4 regions of the Lysinibacillus sp. NPDC047702 genome follow, and region 4 is predicted to be linked to each of the others. Evidence: riboswitches for the same ligand, from Rfam matches in the RefSeq annotation. Region 4 holds a riboswitch; each other region holds the start of a gene.
What was found. A riboswitch is a leader RNA that binds a small molecule or an ion and turns the genes downstream of it on or off. The one in region 4 is predicted to bind thiamine pyrophosphate.
Positions count from the first base shown of each region.

Region 1: another riboswitch for thiamine pyrophosphate. It lies ahead of ACQKIM_RS13295 (ABC transporter substrate-binding protein); the one in region 4 lies ahead of thiM (hydroxyethylthiazole kinase).
Region 2: another riboswitch for thiamine pyrophosphate. It lies ahead of thiW (energy coupling factor transporter S component ThiW); the one in region 4 lies ahead of thiM (hydroxyethylthiazole kinase).
Region 3: another riboswitch for thiamine pyrophosphate. It lies ahead of thiC (phosphomethylpyrimidine synthase ThiC); the one in region 4 lies ahead of thiM (hydroxyethylthiazole kinase).

Region 1 covers NZ_JBNNMG010000024.1:47,146-51,191, forward strand. Annotated here, with positions in the region: gene parC (DNA topoisomerase IV subunit A) at 1-201, shown strand, start outside; gene ACQKIM_RS13285 (sigma-70 family RNA polymerase sigma factor) at 434-967, shown strand; gene ACQKIM_RS13290 (hypothetical protein) at 948-2,138, shown strand; TPP riboswitch at 2,198-2,308, shown strand; gene ACQKIM_RS13295 (ABC transporter substrate-binding protein) at 2,467-3,465, shown strand; gene ACQKIM_RS13300 (thiamine-binding protein) at 3,467-3,757, shown strand; gene ACQKIM_RS13305 (ABC transporter permease) at 3,757-4,046, shown strand, end outside.
Region 2 covers NZ_JBNNMG010000027.1:19,066-23,111, reverse strand. Annotated here, with positions in the region: gene ACQKIM_RS14135 (VWA domain-containing protein) at 1-1,012, shown strand, start outside; gene thiW (energy coupling factor transporter S component ThiW) at 1,176-1,664, opposite strand; TPP riboswitch at 1,779-1,886, opposite strand; gene ACQKIM_RS14125 (MFS transporter) at 1,962-3,158, opposite strand; gene ACQKIM_RS14120 (LuxE family acyl-protein synthetase) at 3,559-4,046, shown strand, end outside.
Region 3 covers NZ_JBNNMG010000005.1:137,216-141,261, reverse strand. Annotated here, with positions in the region: gene ACQKIM_RS04560 (catalase) at 1-585, shown strand, start outside; gene thiC (phosphomethylpyrimidine synthase ThiC) at 708-2,486, opposite strand; TPP riboswitch at 2,626-2,740, opposite strand; gene ACQKIM_RS04550 (methyl-accepting chemotaxis protein) at 2,806-4,046, opposite strand, start outside.
Region 4 covers NZ_JBNNMG010000051.1:14,113-18,158, forward strand. Annotated here, with positions in the region: gene mbcS (acyl-CoA synthetase MbcS) at 1-1,469, opposite strand, end outside; TPP riboswitch at 1,657-1,755, shown strand; gene thiM (hydroxyethylthiazole kinase) at 1,846-2,601, shown strand; gene thiD (bifunctional hydroxymethylpyrimidine kinase/phosphomethylpyrimidine kinase) at 2,601-3,425, shown strand; gene thiE (thiamine phosphate synthase) at 3,415-4,046, shown strand, end outside.

The sequences.
Region 1 (4,046 bases), on a different contig from region 4:
CATCGTATCGTTGCCGTTGTCAAAGCGACAGATGAGGAGCATGTTATCATTGAAACTGAAAAAGGTGTACAAGAGGTCGTAGATGTTCATGCATTAACCCGTGCAGATCGTCATTCAAATGGCTCGTTTAAAGTAGATATTGCAACTGACGGACAGATCTCACATGTATTAACAGCAAAAAAAGAACAAAATCCAAGCTAGATTAAAGCCTGTTCTCTTTATGAGAAGGACACTAAAAAAGTCGATTTGCCACAAAATGTGATGCAAATCGACTTTTTTTAGTTTTTCAGTGCCCTCCTTTATGAGTGCTGGTTTTTATATCGTTATTCAGCACCAGTTGAATAATGCCATTAATATAAAATTAATGGAAAAATGAAACCAATGAGCAGTGTGCTTTGTCTAACTTTACAAATTGATGAAGGGAGGGAATTGCTTGAAGAAACAACAACGAGATATACATTTACAGGAGGCTATGGATTTATACGGTCATTACTTACTTCGACTAGCTTATACATATGTAAAAAGTAAAGAAAGGGCAGAGGATATTGTGCAGGAAGTGTTCATCTGCTATTACATTCATATGGAGCAATTTGAAGGGCGTTCTAGTGTCAAAACTTACTTATACCGTATGGTCGTCAACGAGTGTCATAATTACTTTAAAAGCTGGGCATATAGGAAAACAGAGTTAACTAGACTTTTTAAAAAGCAGGAAGCCTCTATTTCAGTGGAATCTCAAATTTTAAAGCAGGAGGAAATGGATGTTATTGCTCACAGTATTACTACATTAGAAACGAAATATCGAGAGGTTCTTTGGCTTTATTACTATGATGAACTATCTATCACCGATATCGCATCCATTTTACAATGTTCAATCAATACAGTGAAAACAAGGCTAGCAAGAGGGAGAAAACGAGTAGGTATCCAATTAGAAAAGGAGGGGTTTTATAATGGAAATGAATTTACGTAATCGATTAAAGGCTACTATACCAGATCAATTAGCATTAACTCCCCAAAAAAAAGAAGAGATATTAGAGGCTGCTCATGTTAGATTTGAGCAACAGCAAATCCCTGTAAAAAAACATATGTGGAAACCTGTAGCAGTAGGAATTTCAGCTTTAGCACTTACGGCATTATTAAGTTATCCTTTTATAGATGGAATAAAGGAACAATTGACGATTTCGCAAATAACTGAGCAATCCTATGAAGAAATTAGTATCCCTGGTCGATCTGCTCATACATTATCTACAGCTGTCTTTGATGATGCAACGAACTCCTTTTATTATTACGAAGGCAGTACCATTTACTCCTATGCACTCGATTCACATATTGAAAAAGTGGAAGTAACAAGTAAATTCCCTATTTCAAAAATGTTAGTAAATGAAGATTGGCTTGCTTGGATGGTTGATGATAGGAAATCTATGTTCGTAAAAAATAGAGTAACATTAGAGGTCAAAGGCTTTCCTACGGATACTTTTATGGATTTAGAAGATGATACGCTACTGACAGAAATATCTGATACAAGGACAGGTCATACCATTTATAGCTTAACAAATCTGCGTACAAATGAGGTAAAACAATTTAAACAAGCCTTTGATAATAGTGCAGTAAGCCAGCCAATTTATCAGGACAATCAATTGCTCCTACCAAGTGCCTTTAAAAAAGATGGAGTAGAAACGGTCCGCTTTACGCTCTATGATGTTCAAACGGAAAAAGAAAAACACTACGATTTACCTTTTAAACGCATACATGACATGTCAATGACTGACCATAAAATCTATGCTTCTTTTAGAACTGGAGAAAGCTTTGAGGTAGGATATGTTGATTTAGAAGATGGCTCCTATCATAAACTTGATGGTAAAATTGCCCTTACTTTAACAGCCTATCAGAATAATCTTGCTCTTTACGAATGGATACCGAAGGAGGAACATTACCGCTTTAGATTCTATCAAGTCGAAGAAGATGGTTCATTAACACCACTTTACGCCTTTAAAGATGTTTCATTAGCTCTCTTAGTGCCACGTTATAATAAGGAAGGGACATTACAGGTATTTGGGCTAAATGAAAAGTATCTCACTGAGGATGGAATGCTTGAAGCGAGAGATGATGCGATTAAATTATTTTTACAGCGTTTTCATTAAAAAGAGCCTTGTTATTTACAGTGAGATATGGGTATAATAATCAACGAAAAGTTCATATGTAAAGAATGTAGGGGGGCTGGTAGTTGCCAGCTGAGATTGTGTCCGTTAGACGCTGACCCTTTGAACCTGATTTGGCTCGTACCAGCGTAGGGAACATCTATTCAAAAAAAGTAAGTTTTTGATATTGATTGCACAACGTCTGGGAGGATTCCTGGGCGTTTTTTTATGTTTTCTTTACATTAATTACAGATATTCTATGAATACGCTTTCTTCTGGTTAAAACATTCACTCATGAACACTTTCACACTATTTACTGGGAGGATTCAGCATGAAAAAATGGTTATTGGTTCTTATGGCTGCCCTTTTAACATTAGCTGGCTGTAGCGAAAAAAAGGATACCAACAAGGATGAACATGCATTAAAAAAGGTGTCCGTTGTACTCGATTGGACACCAAATACAAATCATACAGGGCTATATGTTGCTAAGAAATTAGGTTATTTTGAAGAGCAGGGCTTAGATGTTGATATTTTACAACCTGGTGACGCAGGAGCGGATCAGCTTGTGGCGTCTGGCAAGGCACAGTTTGGTATAAGCTATCAGGAGGGAATTACACAGGCTCGTGTACAGGATGTACCTCTAGTATCGATTGCGGCGATTATTCAGCATAATACTTCTGGCTTTGCCTCAATTGCCTCTAAAGGCATTACATCACCAAAGGAATTTGAAGGGAAAACGTATGGTGGCTGGGGAGCTCCTCTTGAGCAGGCCGTTCTACAATCATTAATGCAAACTGAAAATGCAGATATAAATAAATTAGATATTATTAATGCCGGCGATATCGATTTCTTTACAATGATGAAAAAAGATATTGATTTTGCATGGATTTATTATGCTTGGACTGGAATTGAAGCTGAGCTTCGTGGTGAAAAGCTGAACATGCTGTATTTAACAGATTATAGTGATCAACTGGATTATTATACACCCGTTCTAGCTACGAATGAAACAATGATTAAGGATGATCCAAAGACAGTTGAAGCATTTGTCGCTGCCGTGGCAAAGGGCTATGAATATGCGATCAGTAATCCAAGTGAGGCAGCAGATGTTTTACTTGAGGCAGTACCTGATTTAGATAAAGATCTTGTGCATAAAAGTCAGGAGTGGCTGGCAGATAAGTATCAGGATGACGCTGCTCAATGGGGCGAGCAAAAGTTAACTGTCTGGGAAAACTACGCGAAGTGGATGACTAGCAACAACGTTTTAGAGGGCGAATTTAACGCAGAACAAGCATTTACAAACGACTTTTTACCGAAAAAGGAGACAAAGTAATATGGCAAACTCATTAATCAGTGTACAAATTATCCCGAAAACAGAAAAATATGAAGATGTTATTCCATTTGTTGATGCAGCCATTGCTATTATTGATGCATCAGGTGTGAAATATGAGGTGCACCCTTTAGAAACGACAATGGAGGGTGAGCTGACAACGTTACTACAAATTATTGAACGAATGAATATCAAGATGATAGAGCTTGGTGCCATCAATGTTATTACGCAAGTGAAAATTTTATATCAGCCAACTGGGATTACAATGGGCACATTAACGGAGAAATACCAGTGATGAAGTGGGCAATACAAAAGGGAAGGACGATAATTTTTATCGCCTTCCTCTTATTCATATGGGAGCTAATCGTGCGTTTAGCAGATATACCGCATTGGTTATTGCCGGCACCAAGTGCTATTTTGACAGAAGGTATACAATCGTATGAAACATTTATGCCTCATGCCTTCGCAACAGTGAAATTAGCTTTACTAGGACTTACTATTGGCATAGGTTGTGGACTAGCAGTTGCTGTGCTCCTGCATCGTTTTTCATTTATTCGAGAGCTACTTTATCCCATTCTCATTAT
Region 2 (4,046 bases), on a different contig from region 4:
CGTAACATTGTCAACTGTAGCGATTGGACAAGATGCAGATGCCAATTTACTTGAAGCACTTAGTGAATTGGGTAGCGGGCGATTTTATGATGTTGTTGATGAGCAGACCATACCTTCTATTTTATCCCGTGAAACGGCAATGATTTCACGCACATATATTGAGGATAACCCCTTCTATCCAGCCATCTATAACGCATCTGGTTGGAACAAGTTATTTGCAAATGGTGTACCTCAAATGAATGCTTATATCGGAACAACAGCGAAACAGGGTGCCTCTGTAATTGCGGAAAGTGAGAAAGAGGATCCGGTGCTGGCTCAATGGCAATATGGCCTTGGCAAGACATTTGCCTTTACTTCCGATTCGACAGGTAAATGGACAGGTGACTGGGCAAGATGGCAGGATTGGGGAACATTTTGGCAAACGCTTATATCTCAAATGCTACCAAGCTATAATGACATTGCCTACGATGTACGTTTAGAATCGGATGGTTCATTTATTATTACAGATCCTACCAACGAAGCAGCATTTTTAGATATTGTAGCTGTCAATGAAGCAGGAGAAGAACTTGAAACACAGCTTGAGGCCATTTCAGCCTCACAGGTTCGGGCAGTTGTGCAAGCAGAGCCAGGACTCATTTTCTTCCGTATTGCTGATGAAGATCAAGCTATTTATCAGGCAGGGATAAGTGTACCTTATAGTGCTGAATATGAATTACAACCAGTAAATGATAAGCTGGTGGAAGAACTGACAAAGCAAACGGGTGGCTCTGTTTTGAAAGAACCGAAGGAGGTATTTCGTGAATTTACGAAGAAAGGGGCAGACCGGCAAAATATAGCAACGTGGCTTATATTAGCAGGTATGTTATTCTTCTTCATCGATATTACGATTCGCCGCTTTGGCTGGGGCATCTTTGCTAAGTCGAAGAAGAAAGAGTCGCTTGTAGAGAATAAAACCATACAGGCAGAGGATACGAATGTTGCTCAGTTATTAAAGGGCATGAAGAAACGATAAATTGGATTAAATGACAGTGCAAAATGATTGATTATTTTGCACTGTTTTTTGTATATGATTGGGTGGTTCTTTGAAAAGGGGAAGTTCATCTCATAAATTAGGGGGAAGTGATCCAATAAAGGAGATTTCCGATCAAAATAGAATTGAAGGAATCCCTGTTCATTTAATGGAAATTTTTAATAAGTACAGTATTTCGTAGACTACTAGCAACGGCCACACCTAAAATAGCACCAATAATACTAGAGCTCAAAAAAGCAGGCATGAAAAACATTGCTGCGACAGATGTTCCCATTAAGATATATGCATATGGTACTGCTATGAGGGAAGCGATGATCCCAGTTCCTACTATTTCACCGACACCTGTTAGCCAAGGTTTGCCACTGTATTTATAAGCTAATGCTGCACAAAATGCGCCAATGACACTTCCAGGAATGGCTAATAGGGAGCCTGTCCCTGTTAGAATACGAATTATTGCCGTGACAAGGGCAATGATGATGGTTGGTACTGGACCGAGTAGAATGGCACTAATGACATTGATGGCATGCTGTATTGGATAAGCTCGCGCAATCCCTGTTGGAATTGAAACGAAGGTAGAACCTGCTACAGCAATTGCAACTAATAAGGCCATGATTGTTAATTTTCGAATTGACATAAGTAACACTCCCTTGAAATATTAAATGAATGGTTATCGCTGCTAAACTGGTTAAACACAAAAAGACCGCTTCCTGAAAACAATAGGAAGCGGCCTTGCATTTACATATTAAAAAGCAAGATGTCGCCACTTCCCTACGCTAGTATGAACTAGATCAGGTTCAAAGGGTCCATATATGACAATATATGTCTCAGCCTTTTAAAGACTCCCCTAGTGGTAAAAATTATTTAATTTGTGTATAACATCGTAACAAGATAAATGTAACATACTGCTAATAATAGTCAATGATTTTTCAGACTATTTAGAATCGGGCTGCATAAGATGTGGTGCTTTTTTCATTGTCCAAATAAGGGCAAGGAAGAAGCAAGCCATCAAAATAATAGCACCAAATATATAAGGGCTATTCATATTCCAATCGAATAAAATACCTGCCAATGCTGGACCAATCATATTCCCAAGGCTCATATAAGCATTATTTAAACCTGCTGCAAATCCTTGCTCATTTTCAGCAAGTTTGGAGATCAGTGTGTTGACAGCAGGACGAATTAATGTTGTAGCTGTAGAGAAGATTGTTGCAACAACTAAAATAAGGGCAAATCCAGAAACGAATAATATTAAGTAAATAGATACAGCTGCAATAAATAAATTGACTAATACGACCTTCATTTCACCGTAGCGATTAAAGAGTGGGGTAATGACAAACATTTGTACAACTACACCAAAAGCACCACCCACTACTAAAATAATAGCAATATCTCCGGGTGTATAATGAAACTTATCTGTAACAAATAATGATAAAGTCGTTTGGAAATTAGCAATTCCGAACGAGAATACCATCATAATAATAAGCATAACAAAGTAAGGCATATGTACTGAACGTACCATTTGTTTTGCGAGATTGTCTTGCTTATGCATTTTTTGTGCTGCATTTGGTTTGGTAGATGGTAATAAAAAGAACGATAAAATAGCAGCCAAAATAGCCGCAGCTCCAGCCGTATAGAATGGAAAATGTAAGCTGACTTGCGATAAGAATCCACCAATACCTGGTCCAATCATAAACCCAAGAGACATGGCAGCACCAAGCATCCCCATCCCTTTGCCTCGTTCTTCATATGTTGTAACATCTGCCACAAATGCCATAATAGGAGGTGCAACAAAGGCTGATCCAAGGCCACCTAAAAAGCGTGCCAAGAAGAGCATCCAAACTTCTGTAGAGAGCCCAAAACCTATTTGTGCAAGTCCTGTTAGTATAAGCCCGAAAATTATAAGATTTTTTCGACCATACTGATCCGAAAGATTCCCAGCAATTGGAGAAAAAACGAATTGAGCTAAGGCGAACGTTGCAATAAGCATGCCTAAAACTTGTCCTGCAGCACCAAATATTCTTAAATACTCTGGCATGACAGGAATAATAATTCCAATACTCCCCATTGCGATAAACATATTAAACATTAAAATATACAAAGCCGCCTTATTAGACTTCTGCTGGGTCATCGAATACCCCCCTTTTCTAATCAAATATAGTACAGTCTATCACAAAGAAAAATGGTTTGCTATTAGTTAGGATTACACTAAATAGTGGACCAATGGTTTATTCTTAAACTAATAAATGATAAATATTTTGCAATAATAATTAAGTAATCAATTAGTAAATTCCACAAGTTTTTTTGTGGAATTTACTTTTTTTCTTGTAGTGAATTAGGGGTTACATCATTTGTTCTTATGTTAATCTTTTTATGTCAACTGTATGACAAAAATTGTAATAATTAGTGCCTTATATATGGTTGATATTCCCCTAATAATTCCTGTAATAACGGCTAATTACTGGTCTACATGAAGAGGTCATAAGCTGAAAACCCGAGAGAAATTGATATTAAAAAGGAGAGGAAATGTAATGGTAACTATTCAAGCAGCAATGGAAAATTTAAAAGAATTAGGTATTAATCCAGTAACAGCAGTCATTGGGTCAACTCAACAGCTATTTCAATGGGATGAAGAAAAAGTCAATGAATTAAAGGGTTATTTAATCTCCCAAAATTTTAAACATCATTATGAAAACAATAGCTTTTATCGAATGCTATGCGAGGATAGCGGCGTTACACCTGCTGATATACAAAGTTTAGATGATATACAAAAAATTCCACTTATTCCGGTAACAAGTTTTAAAAGACCTGACTCTCATTTATTATTATCAACATCTTTAGAGAACATAGAATTTGAAATGCGAAGTACAGGAACAAGTGGTATCCCAAGTATATCGAGAAGGGATGCTGAAACATTAAACAATTGCGTATTTAGTATATACGCAATGTATAGAGAGATGTTTGCCTTCTCTCGTGGAGCTGGTCTCTTTTTATTCCCTTCTCCAGAAGAAATGCCAGA
Region 3 (4,046 bases), on a different contig from region 4:
AACTATTTTGCTGAGGTTGAGCAAGCAGCATTCGCGCCATCTAATATTGTTCCTGGTATTAGCTTCTCACCAGACAAAATGTTACAGGGACGTATCTTTGCTTATGCAGATGCGCAACGCTACCGCTTAGGTGTGAATCATTATATGCTTCCAGTAAATGCACCAAAGTGTCCATTCCGTACTTTCCATCGTGATGGCGCTATGCGTTTTGACGGCAACCTTGGTTCAACTTTAGGCTATGAACCAAATAGCTACGGTGAGTGGGAGCACAACTTAGATTATAAAGAGCCAGAATTACGTATTGATGGTCACGCAGGTATCCACGATTTCCGTGAAGATGATAGCAACTATTTCGAGCAGCCAGGTAAACTATTCCGCCTTATGACTGCAGAAGAACAACAACGTCTATTCGAAAATACAGCAAATGATATGGCATCTGTTGAAGAGTTCATCAAGCGCCGCCACATTCTTCACTGCTATTTAGCTGATCCAGCATATGGTGAGGGTGTTGCAAAAGCAATGGGTCTTTCATTAGAAGGTATGGATCTTGCTAACCCATACGTAAAACAACCAACTAACGTTTAATTTTCCACTTATTATTGATATCCAAATCCAACTTTAACTCCATGTGAATCTACCATTCACATGGAGTTTTTTTGATTAAGCAAAGGCCTATGTCTATATTTTGACATAAGCCATTGCTTTCATTATTGGTAAATTTGACTACCTGCTTTTTTAAATTCCTCAGCCTTTTCCTGCATCCCTTGATGAATTGCCTCCGTCGTATTTACATCTTTTTCTTTAGCATAATTACGAATATCTTGTGAGATTCTCATACTACAGAACTTGGGTCCACACATTGAACAGAAGTGAGCAGTTTTTGCCCCCTCTGCTGGTAATGTTTCATCATGGTATTCAACTGCACGCTCTGGATCTAAAGACAGGTTGAATTGATCACGCCAGCGGAATTCGAAGCGTGCCTTTGAAAGCGCATCATCTCGCTGTTGTGCTCCTGGATGCCCCTTCGCTAAATCAGCAGCGTGTGCAGCAATTTTATACGTAATCACCCCTACACGAACATCCTCTCGATTTGGTAAGCCCAGATGCTCTTTTGGTGTCACATAGCATAGCATTGCCGTACCAAACCATCCAATCATTGCAGCACCAATAGCTGATGTAATATGGTCATAGCCTGGTGCAATATCTGTTGTCAGTGGTCCTAAAGTATAGAAAGGAGCCTCCTTACACACCTCTAACTGCTTGTCCATATTCTCTTTAATTAAATGCATTGGCACGTGCCCCGGTCCCTCCACCATCACCTGTACATCATGCTTCCAGGCAATCTGTGTTAATTCACCTAACGTTTCAAGCTCTGCAAACTGTGCCTCGTCATTGGCATCTGCAATTGATCCGGGACGTAAACCATCCCCTAACGAGAAGGCAACATCATATGTTTTCATGATTTCACAAATTTCTTCAAAATGTGTATATAAAAAGTTCTCTTGATGATGATATAAGCACCACTGGGCCATAATTGAACCTCCCCGTGACACAATACCTGTCACACGATTTACCGTTAGCGGTACATAACGTAATAGCACACCCGCATGAATCGTGAAGTAATCAACCCCTTGCTCTGCTTGCTCGATTAACGTATCTCGATACACCTCCCACGTTAAATCCTCAGCTATACCATTTACCTTTTCAAGCGCTTGATAAATCGGCACTGTTCCAACCGGCACCGCGGCATTACGGATAATCCATTCACGTGTCGTATGAATGTGCTTACCAGTCGATAAATCCATAATATTATCAGCGCCCCAGCGTGTTGCCCATGTCATTTTCTCTACCTCTTCTGCAATAGATGATGACACTGCTGAATTCCCAATATTGGCATTAATTTTCACATGAAAATTACGTCCTATAATCATTGGCTCTGCCTCAGGATGATTAATATTAGAAGGCATAATGGCACGCCCCGCCGCAATCTCCGAGCGAACATATTCAGGATCCATATTTTCGCGAATAGCTACAAACTCCATTTCAGGTGTAATAACTCCCTTTCGTGCATAATGAAGCTGTGTTACATTTTTACCTTTTTTAGCTCGCAGAGGATTTCTTGATAAATCCGGAAAGGTATTTTCCTTTATACGCGGATCATCCGCTTTGCGGAAACCATTATCCTCTGGTTTAATAGTACGCCCCACATACTCCTCTACGTCCCCTCGTTCTCTAATCCATTCACTTCGCAACGCTGGCAAGCCCTTCGTAATATCTACCTTATAGGCAGGGTCAGTATATGGACCACTCGTATCATACACATGGACTGGTGCATTTTCCTCTTCTCCAAAGCTTCCTGTCGTTGGACTTAATGCAATTTCACGCATCGGCACTAAAATATCTGATCTTGATCCCTCTACATAAACCTTTTTGCTACCATCAAAGCTTGACATAATGGTAATGTTCTTTTCGCTAATTGTTGTCATGACCCGCTTCTCTCCCTTATAGAAAATTCATACAAGGACCGAATCTAGCTCACCCAATAAAAATAAAAAAACCGAATCCAAAAAATTTTGGATCCGGCTATGATTGTAAAAGGTATAATTATCGCATTGTAAAGAGCTCGCAATAATTTCTTAACTTTCCCACGCTGGTATGAGCCAGATCAGGTCCAAAGGGTCAAGAAACCTCTATGCGTTTCCCTCTCAGCCTGACTCATCAGACTCCCCTAGTTAATGCTATTAAGTTTGATGCTAGTGTAACAGATATTGCTAAGAGATGGAAGCATCATTACTATTTTTTACTTTAGAGTTTATATTTTTGCTTCATAAACTCTAAACGCTTTACCTGCTCCGTTAATTCATGAATCGTTCTACTTAGTTGACCCAATGATAATTCTTGCAACTTAGATGCATCGGCTACTTCTTTTGTTTCCAACAAAACAGCCTCGGATGCCTCATTAGTTTGCTCTAATGCCGATAAAACGACGTTCGTGTTTTTGGACATTGTGTTTGTAACCTCAAAAACATTTTGAACATCTTCCTCAACTACTTTTACTGCTTCAAACAAATGATCTAGCTCATCACTAATAGCCATCACTAAATGAGCTCCCTCTTTAACTTCAACAGTACTATGGTCCATTTCTTTTAACACCGTCTCTGTCACTATTTTAAATTCATATATATGCTGACGAATATCTTCTGCCGACAGCTTTGTCATTTCCGCCAGTTTTTTCACCTCTTCCGCGACAATAGCGAAGCCTTTACCATGTTCACCTGCTCTCGCTGCCTCAATCGCCGCGTTTAACGCCAATAAATTTGTTTGATCGGCAATACTTTGAATAACACCTATCATTTCTTCGATTGTGCTATATCTTTCACCAAGAATATTCACATTATTTGCCGTATGCGTCACCAAATCTGCCACGCCATTCATCCGATCCGTAATCATTGCCGCTTCCGATTGACTTTGCTTCACAAGATTCGCTGTATTGGATGAGCTTTTCATAACGGAAGAAACAGAGGCTGATATCTGCATAATTCCTGCCGTCATCTCTTCAATTGTTTTAAAGGAATGTGTCGCTAGGTCTCTTTGTCGATCCACACTCTCCTCTATTCCCCCTGCACTTTCAATCAGCCTGTTACTTGAGTGCTGCACATTATTTCCTACCTCCTGTAAACTATCAGTGGCCTTAGAAATATCTGTGCCAATCCCCGAAAGGTTAAATATAATTTGATGCATGGATTGCATCATCTCTTTAAATTTGCTGCTAAAATCAGAAATATCATCATTTGATTCAAAGCTTATTTCATCCAATATATGTTGAGCTTCTGCCATATTTCCATCTGTAAAGGCTATTGTTGCTCGTTTCATGATAAATATTGGCTTCAGTGATTTTCGCATATACAAATACAATGTCGTCATCATAACGACACTCAATAAAATGACAATGCCTAAAAGTATAGGCAAGTACTTTGTTACAGCAGATTTTTGAATGCCATAAATAATGGAGCTCTCAATATCTAGTCCAACATATGCAACAATTT
Region 4 (4,046 bases):
GCTGTTAAAGATTTTACATGATTTTGAAGTTGCTTGATAAGACTAGCATTTCCTATCTCTCCATCATTAAGCACCACAAATGCCTTCACAATATTTCCTCGAACCTCATCAGGACTTGCTACAACTGCCGCTTCTTTTACTGCTGCATGTTTCATCAAAGCGTCTTCTACTTCAAATGGTCCTATTGTATAGCCAGATGAAATAATAACATCGTCTCCTCGTCCCTCAAACCAAAAATAACCATCTATATCTTTATATGCTCGATCACCAGTGATATACCAATCACCTCTAAATTGTAAGCTAGTGCGTTCAGGATCATGTAAATATTTTTTAAATAATGCAGGTGTCTCACGATGTACAGCAATGTCACCTACTTCTCCTACTGAAACAGGATTTCCTAAATCATTGATAATATCTATTGTATTTCCTGGAGTTGGTTTACCCATTGAGCCGATTCTAGCCTCCATACCTACCATTGTTCCGACTAATAATGTATTTTCAGTTTGCCCATAACCATCTCTAACCTGTAAACGGAAAACATTCGAAAATACTTTTATTACATCACTATTTAGAGGTTCTCCTGCTGAAACAGCCTGACGAACACTCTCTAAATTAAAATCTTGTAAGTTTTCTAATGCAGCCATAAATCGATATTCAGTTGGTGTACAGCACAGGATATTAATATTGAATTTCTCAAGAAGTGTAAGATATGTTGCCGCATCAAATTTACCTTTGTACACAAATGCGGTTGCACCACTTCCCAATGTTGCGAGGAACGGACTCCAAATCCATTTTTGCCAGCCTGGAGCTGCTGTAGCCCAAACAATGTCATCTTCCTGTACGCCTAACCAATTCGGCGCTGTTGTTCGTAAATGAGCATATCCCCAGCTATGTGTATGTACTGCTGCCTTAGGATTGCCTGTTGTACCACTTGTATAAGCTAAAAATGCATTATCTGTACTTTTCGTTGGCGTAGAACTTATGTAGTTTGTTGGTTGATTTTGCATTTTTTGTAGTAATGACTGCCAAGGTTCATGTGCTACTCCTATTACGAATTGCTGCAAGCCCTGTAAGTTTTTCACGTTATCAAATTGCTCAATATATGGCTGATAAGCAACTATACCCTTTGCATTAGCATGGTGTATGCGATATTCTATATCCTTCGTTCTTAGCATTTCGGAACTAGGAATAATCGTTAAACCGATTTTTAATGCAGCAATATAGACAATATAGGCTTCTACAGATCTAGGCACCATTACAATTAATACATCACCTTTTGTTAAACCTTGGTTTGTAAAAACATGTGCAGCCTGATTTGCCTTTGCAAGTAGATGTGCGTATGTAATAAATTTAACATCATTATTTTCATCATAAATAATTAGTGCATTCTTGGTTGCATCCTGTGCATATTTTTCAATTTCCTCTGTAATATTGTACCATTCAGGTGCAATTAAATCTTGTCTTTTCATGGCAAATGCCTCCCTTTTGCTATGACTCATTATAAAACTCCATTTTTATCATTTTCAATGGTTCGCACTCTATTTTAGAAAAGTCATGACAACTATCATACTCTGTTATATGGCATCAGTCACGTTCATTGTCAAAACTAGCTATTGAACAGGAAAGAAAAATATGGTACATTTTGGTCAACTAAAAGCATAATTGCAGGGGGACTCATTTGGAGTTGAGAAGGTAAAACCTGACCCTTTGAACCTGTTAGTTAATACTGACGTAGGGAGCAATTCACATCTAATTCACTGATGAAAGGCTCTTTTGCGTGTATTTATTACACAAAAAGGAGCCTTTTTTGCATGCTTACGTCCATCCAATAAAGGAGGACTTAGAATGATTTTTCAAACTATCCGCAAAAAAAATCCACTAATTCATTGTATTACAAATTATGTGGTGGCAAATTTTCAAGCAAACGGCCTATTAGCAATTGGTGCCTCGCCAGTTATGGCTGATGCCAGTGACGAGGTTGAGGAGATGGTTGCAATTGCCTCAAGCTTATTGATTAATATTGGTACACTTAATGACAAAAAGAAAGAATCCATGTTACTTGCTGGGAAAAAGGCCAATGCACTTGGCATACCTGTAGTATTAGATCCTGTTGGCGCTGGAGCTACAACCTACCGAAAACAAACTGTACAACATCTGTTAAATGAGATCGAATTTGCAGTAATTCGCTGCAATATTGGAGAACTTGCCGCAATTGCCAATGTAGAATGGCAGCAAAAGGGTGTAGATAGTGGCGCAGGTTCAATATCTTTAGAAGATGAAGCGAAGAGAATTGCTCAGCTTTATCATTGTATAGTGATTGTCACAGGTGAAAAGGATTTAATAACTGATGGAAATCAACTGCAATGGATTACAGGTGGGAATTCTCATATGACAGAGGTCACTGGAACTGGCTGCTTATTAAGTGCCATTTGTTGTGCTGCTTACGTAACTGGTCATCAGCCTTATCACCAATTAATAGAAGTACTAAGATTTTATAAAAAAATTGCTGAACAAGCAGGTTCTACTACACAATACATTGGTGATTTTCAAATTGCTGTATTAAATGAACTCTATCGTCTTTCAAAGGCTGGTGAAGAATAATGCAGGTTGTAATGACTATTGCTGGATCTGATAGTGGCGGCGGTGCAGGTATACAGGCTGATCTAAAAACCTTTCAGGAATTAAAGGTGTTTGGAACTTCTGTCATTACAGCATTGACTGCCCAAAATACCCTTGGTGTATCTAATGTCATGCCCATTGAGGCAAACTTCGTTAAGCAACAACTACAGGCACTATTGGAGGATTTCTCAATTAGTGCAATGAAAACAGGCATGCTATTTTCCTCTGACATCATTCAAACTATTTCACAAATGATGGCTAATACTAAAGTTCCGCTTATTGTAGATCCTGTGATGATCGCGAAGGGCGGAGAAAGCTTATTACAACAAGACGCAATTGATGCCATCATGAATCTTTTACTGCCAATTGCAACCATTGTAACTCCGAATATCCCAGAGGCAGAAAGGCTTACTAGTAGAGAAATTAAAACTTTAGCTGATATTAAAGAAGCAGCCTATCTCTTATTACAAACAGGAGTACGATGTGTCATTATAAAAGGAGGGCATCTAGCAGATAAGGATTTCGCCATTGATTATATATTTTTTCACGATGGACAGTCTTTTTCTATGCAAACTCCTCGTATTTCTACAAAAAATACACATGGTACTGGCTGTACGTTTTCAGCAGCCTTAACTGCTTTTTTGGGCGGTGGTCTTCCTATAAAAGAAGCGATTATAGAAGCAAAAAAATTTATTCAATTAGCAATAACATATGATTTAGCTCTGGGTAAAGGGCATGGACCGACAAATCATTTTGCCTATCAAAACTATAAGGAGTCCTGTGAGGTGACTATTCATGAATCGTGAAGATTTACAGCTATATTTTATAATGGGCACAGGAAATGTAGTACATCAGGAGCCACTACACGTTCTTGAAAAAGCTTTACAGCATGGAATTACCATGTTTCAGCTACGAGAAAAAGGGCCTCGAGCCTTAACTGGACAAGAATATGAAAATTTTGCCCGTCATTGTCAAAAGCTTTGCCAGCGGTATAAAGTGCCGTTTATTATCAACGATGATGTAGAGCTTGCAGTAAAACTTACAGCAGATGGAATCCATATTGGTCAAGAGGATTTCCCTGTATCTAAAATTCGTGAAAAAATTGGAAAGATGATACTAGGTGTTTCAGTTCATTCTCAAGCTGAATTGCAAACTGCGCTACAATATGGGGCAGATTATGTAGGAATTGGTCCGATTTTTGCGACCACTTCTAAAAGTGATGCAAATCCACCAAGTGGAACAAAGTTTTTACAGTACGTCCGCATTGAAAATCCTGAGCTCCCCATTGTTGCAATCGGAGGCATAAATTGTTCAAATGGACAATCAGTTGTTAACGCTGGTGCCGATGGTATCGCCGTTATTTCTGCGATTTGTGAAAGTGAGGATATTTCCAATACCGTAGCAATATTCAAATCATTTTTTATTGA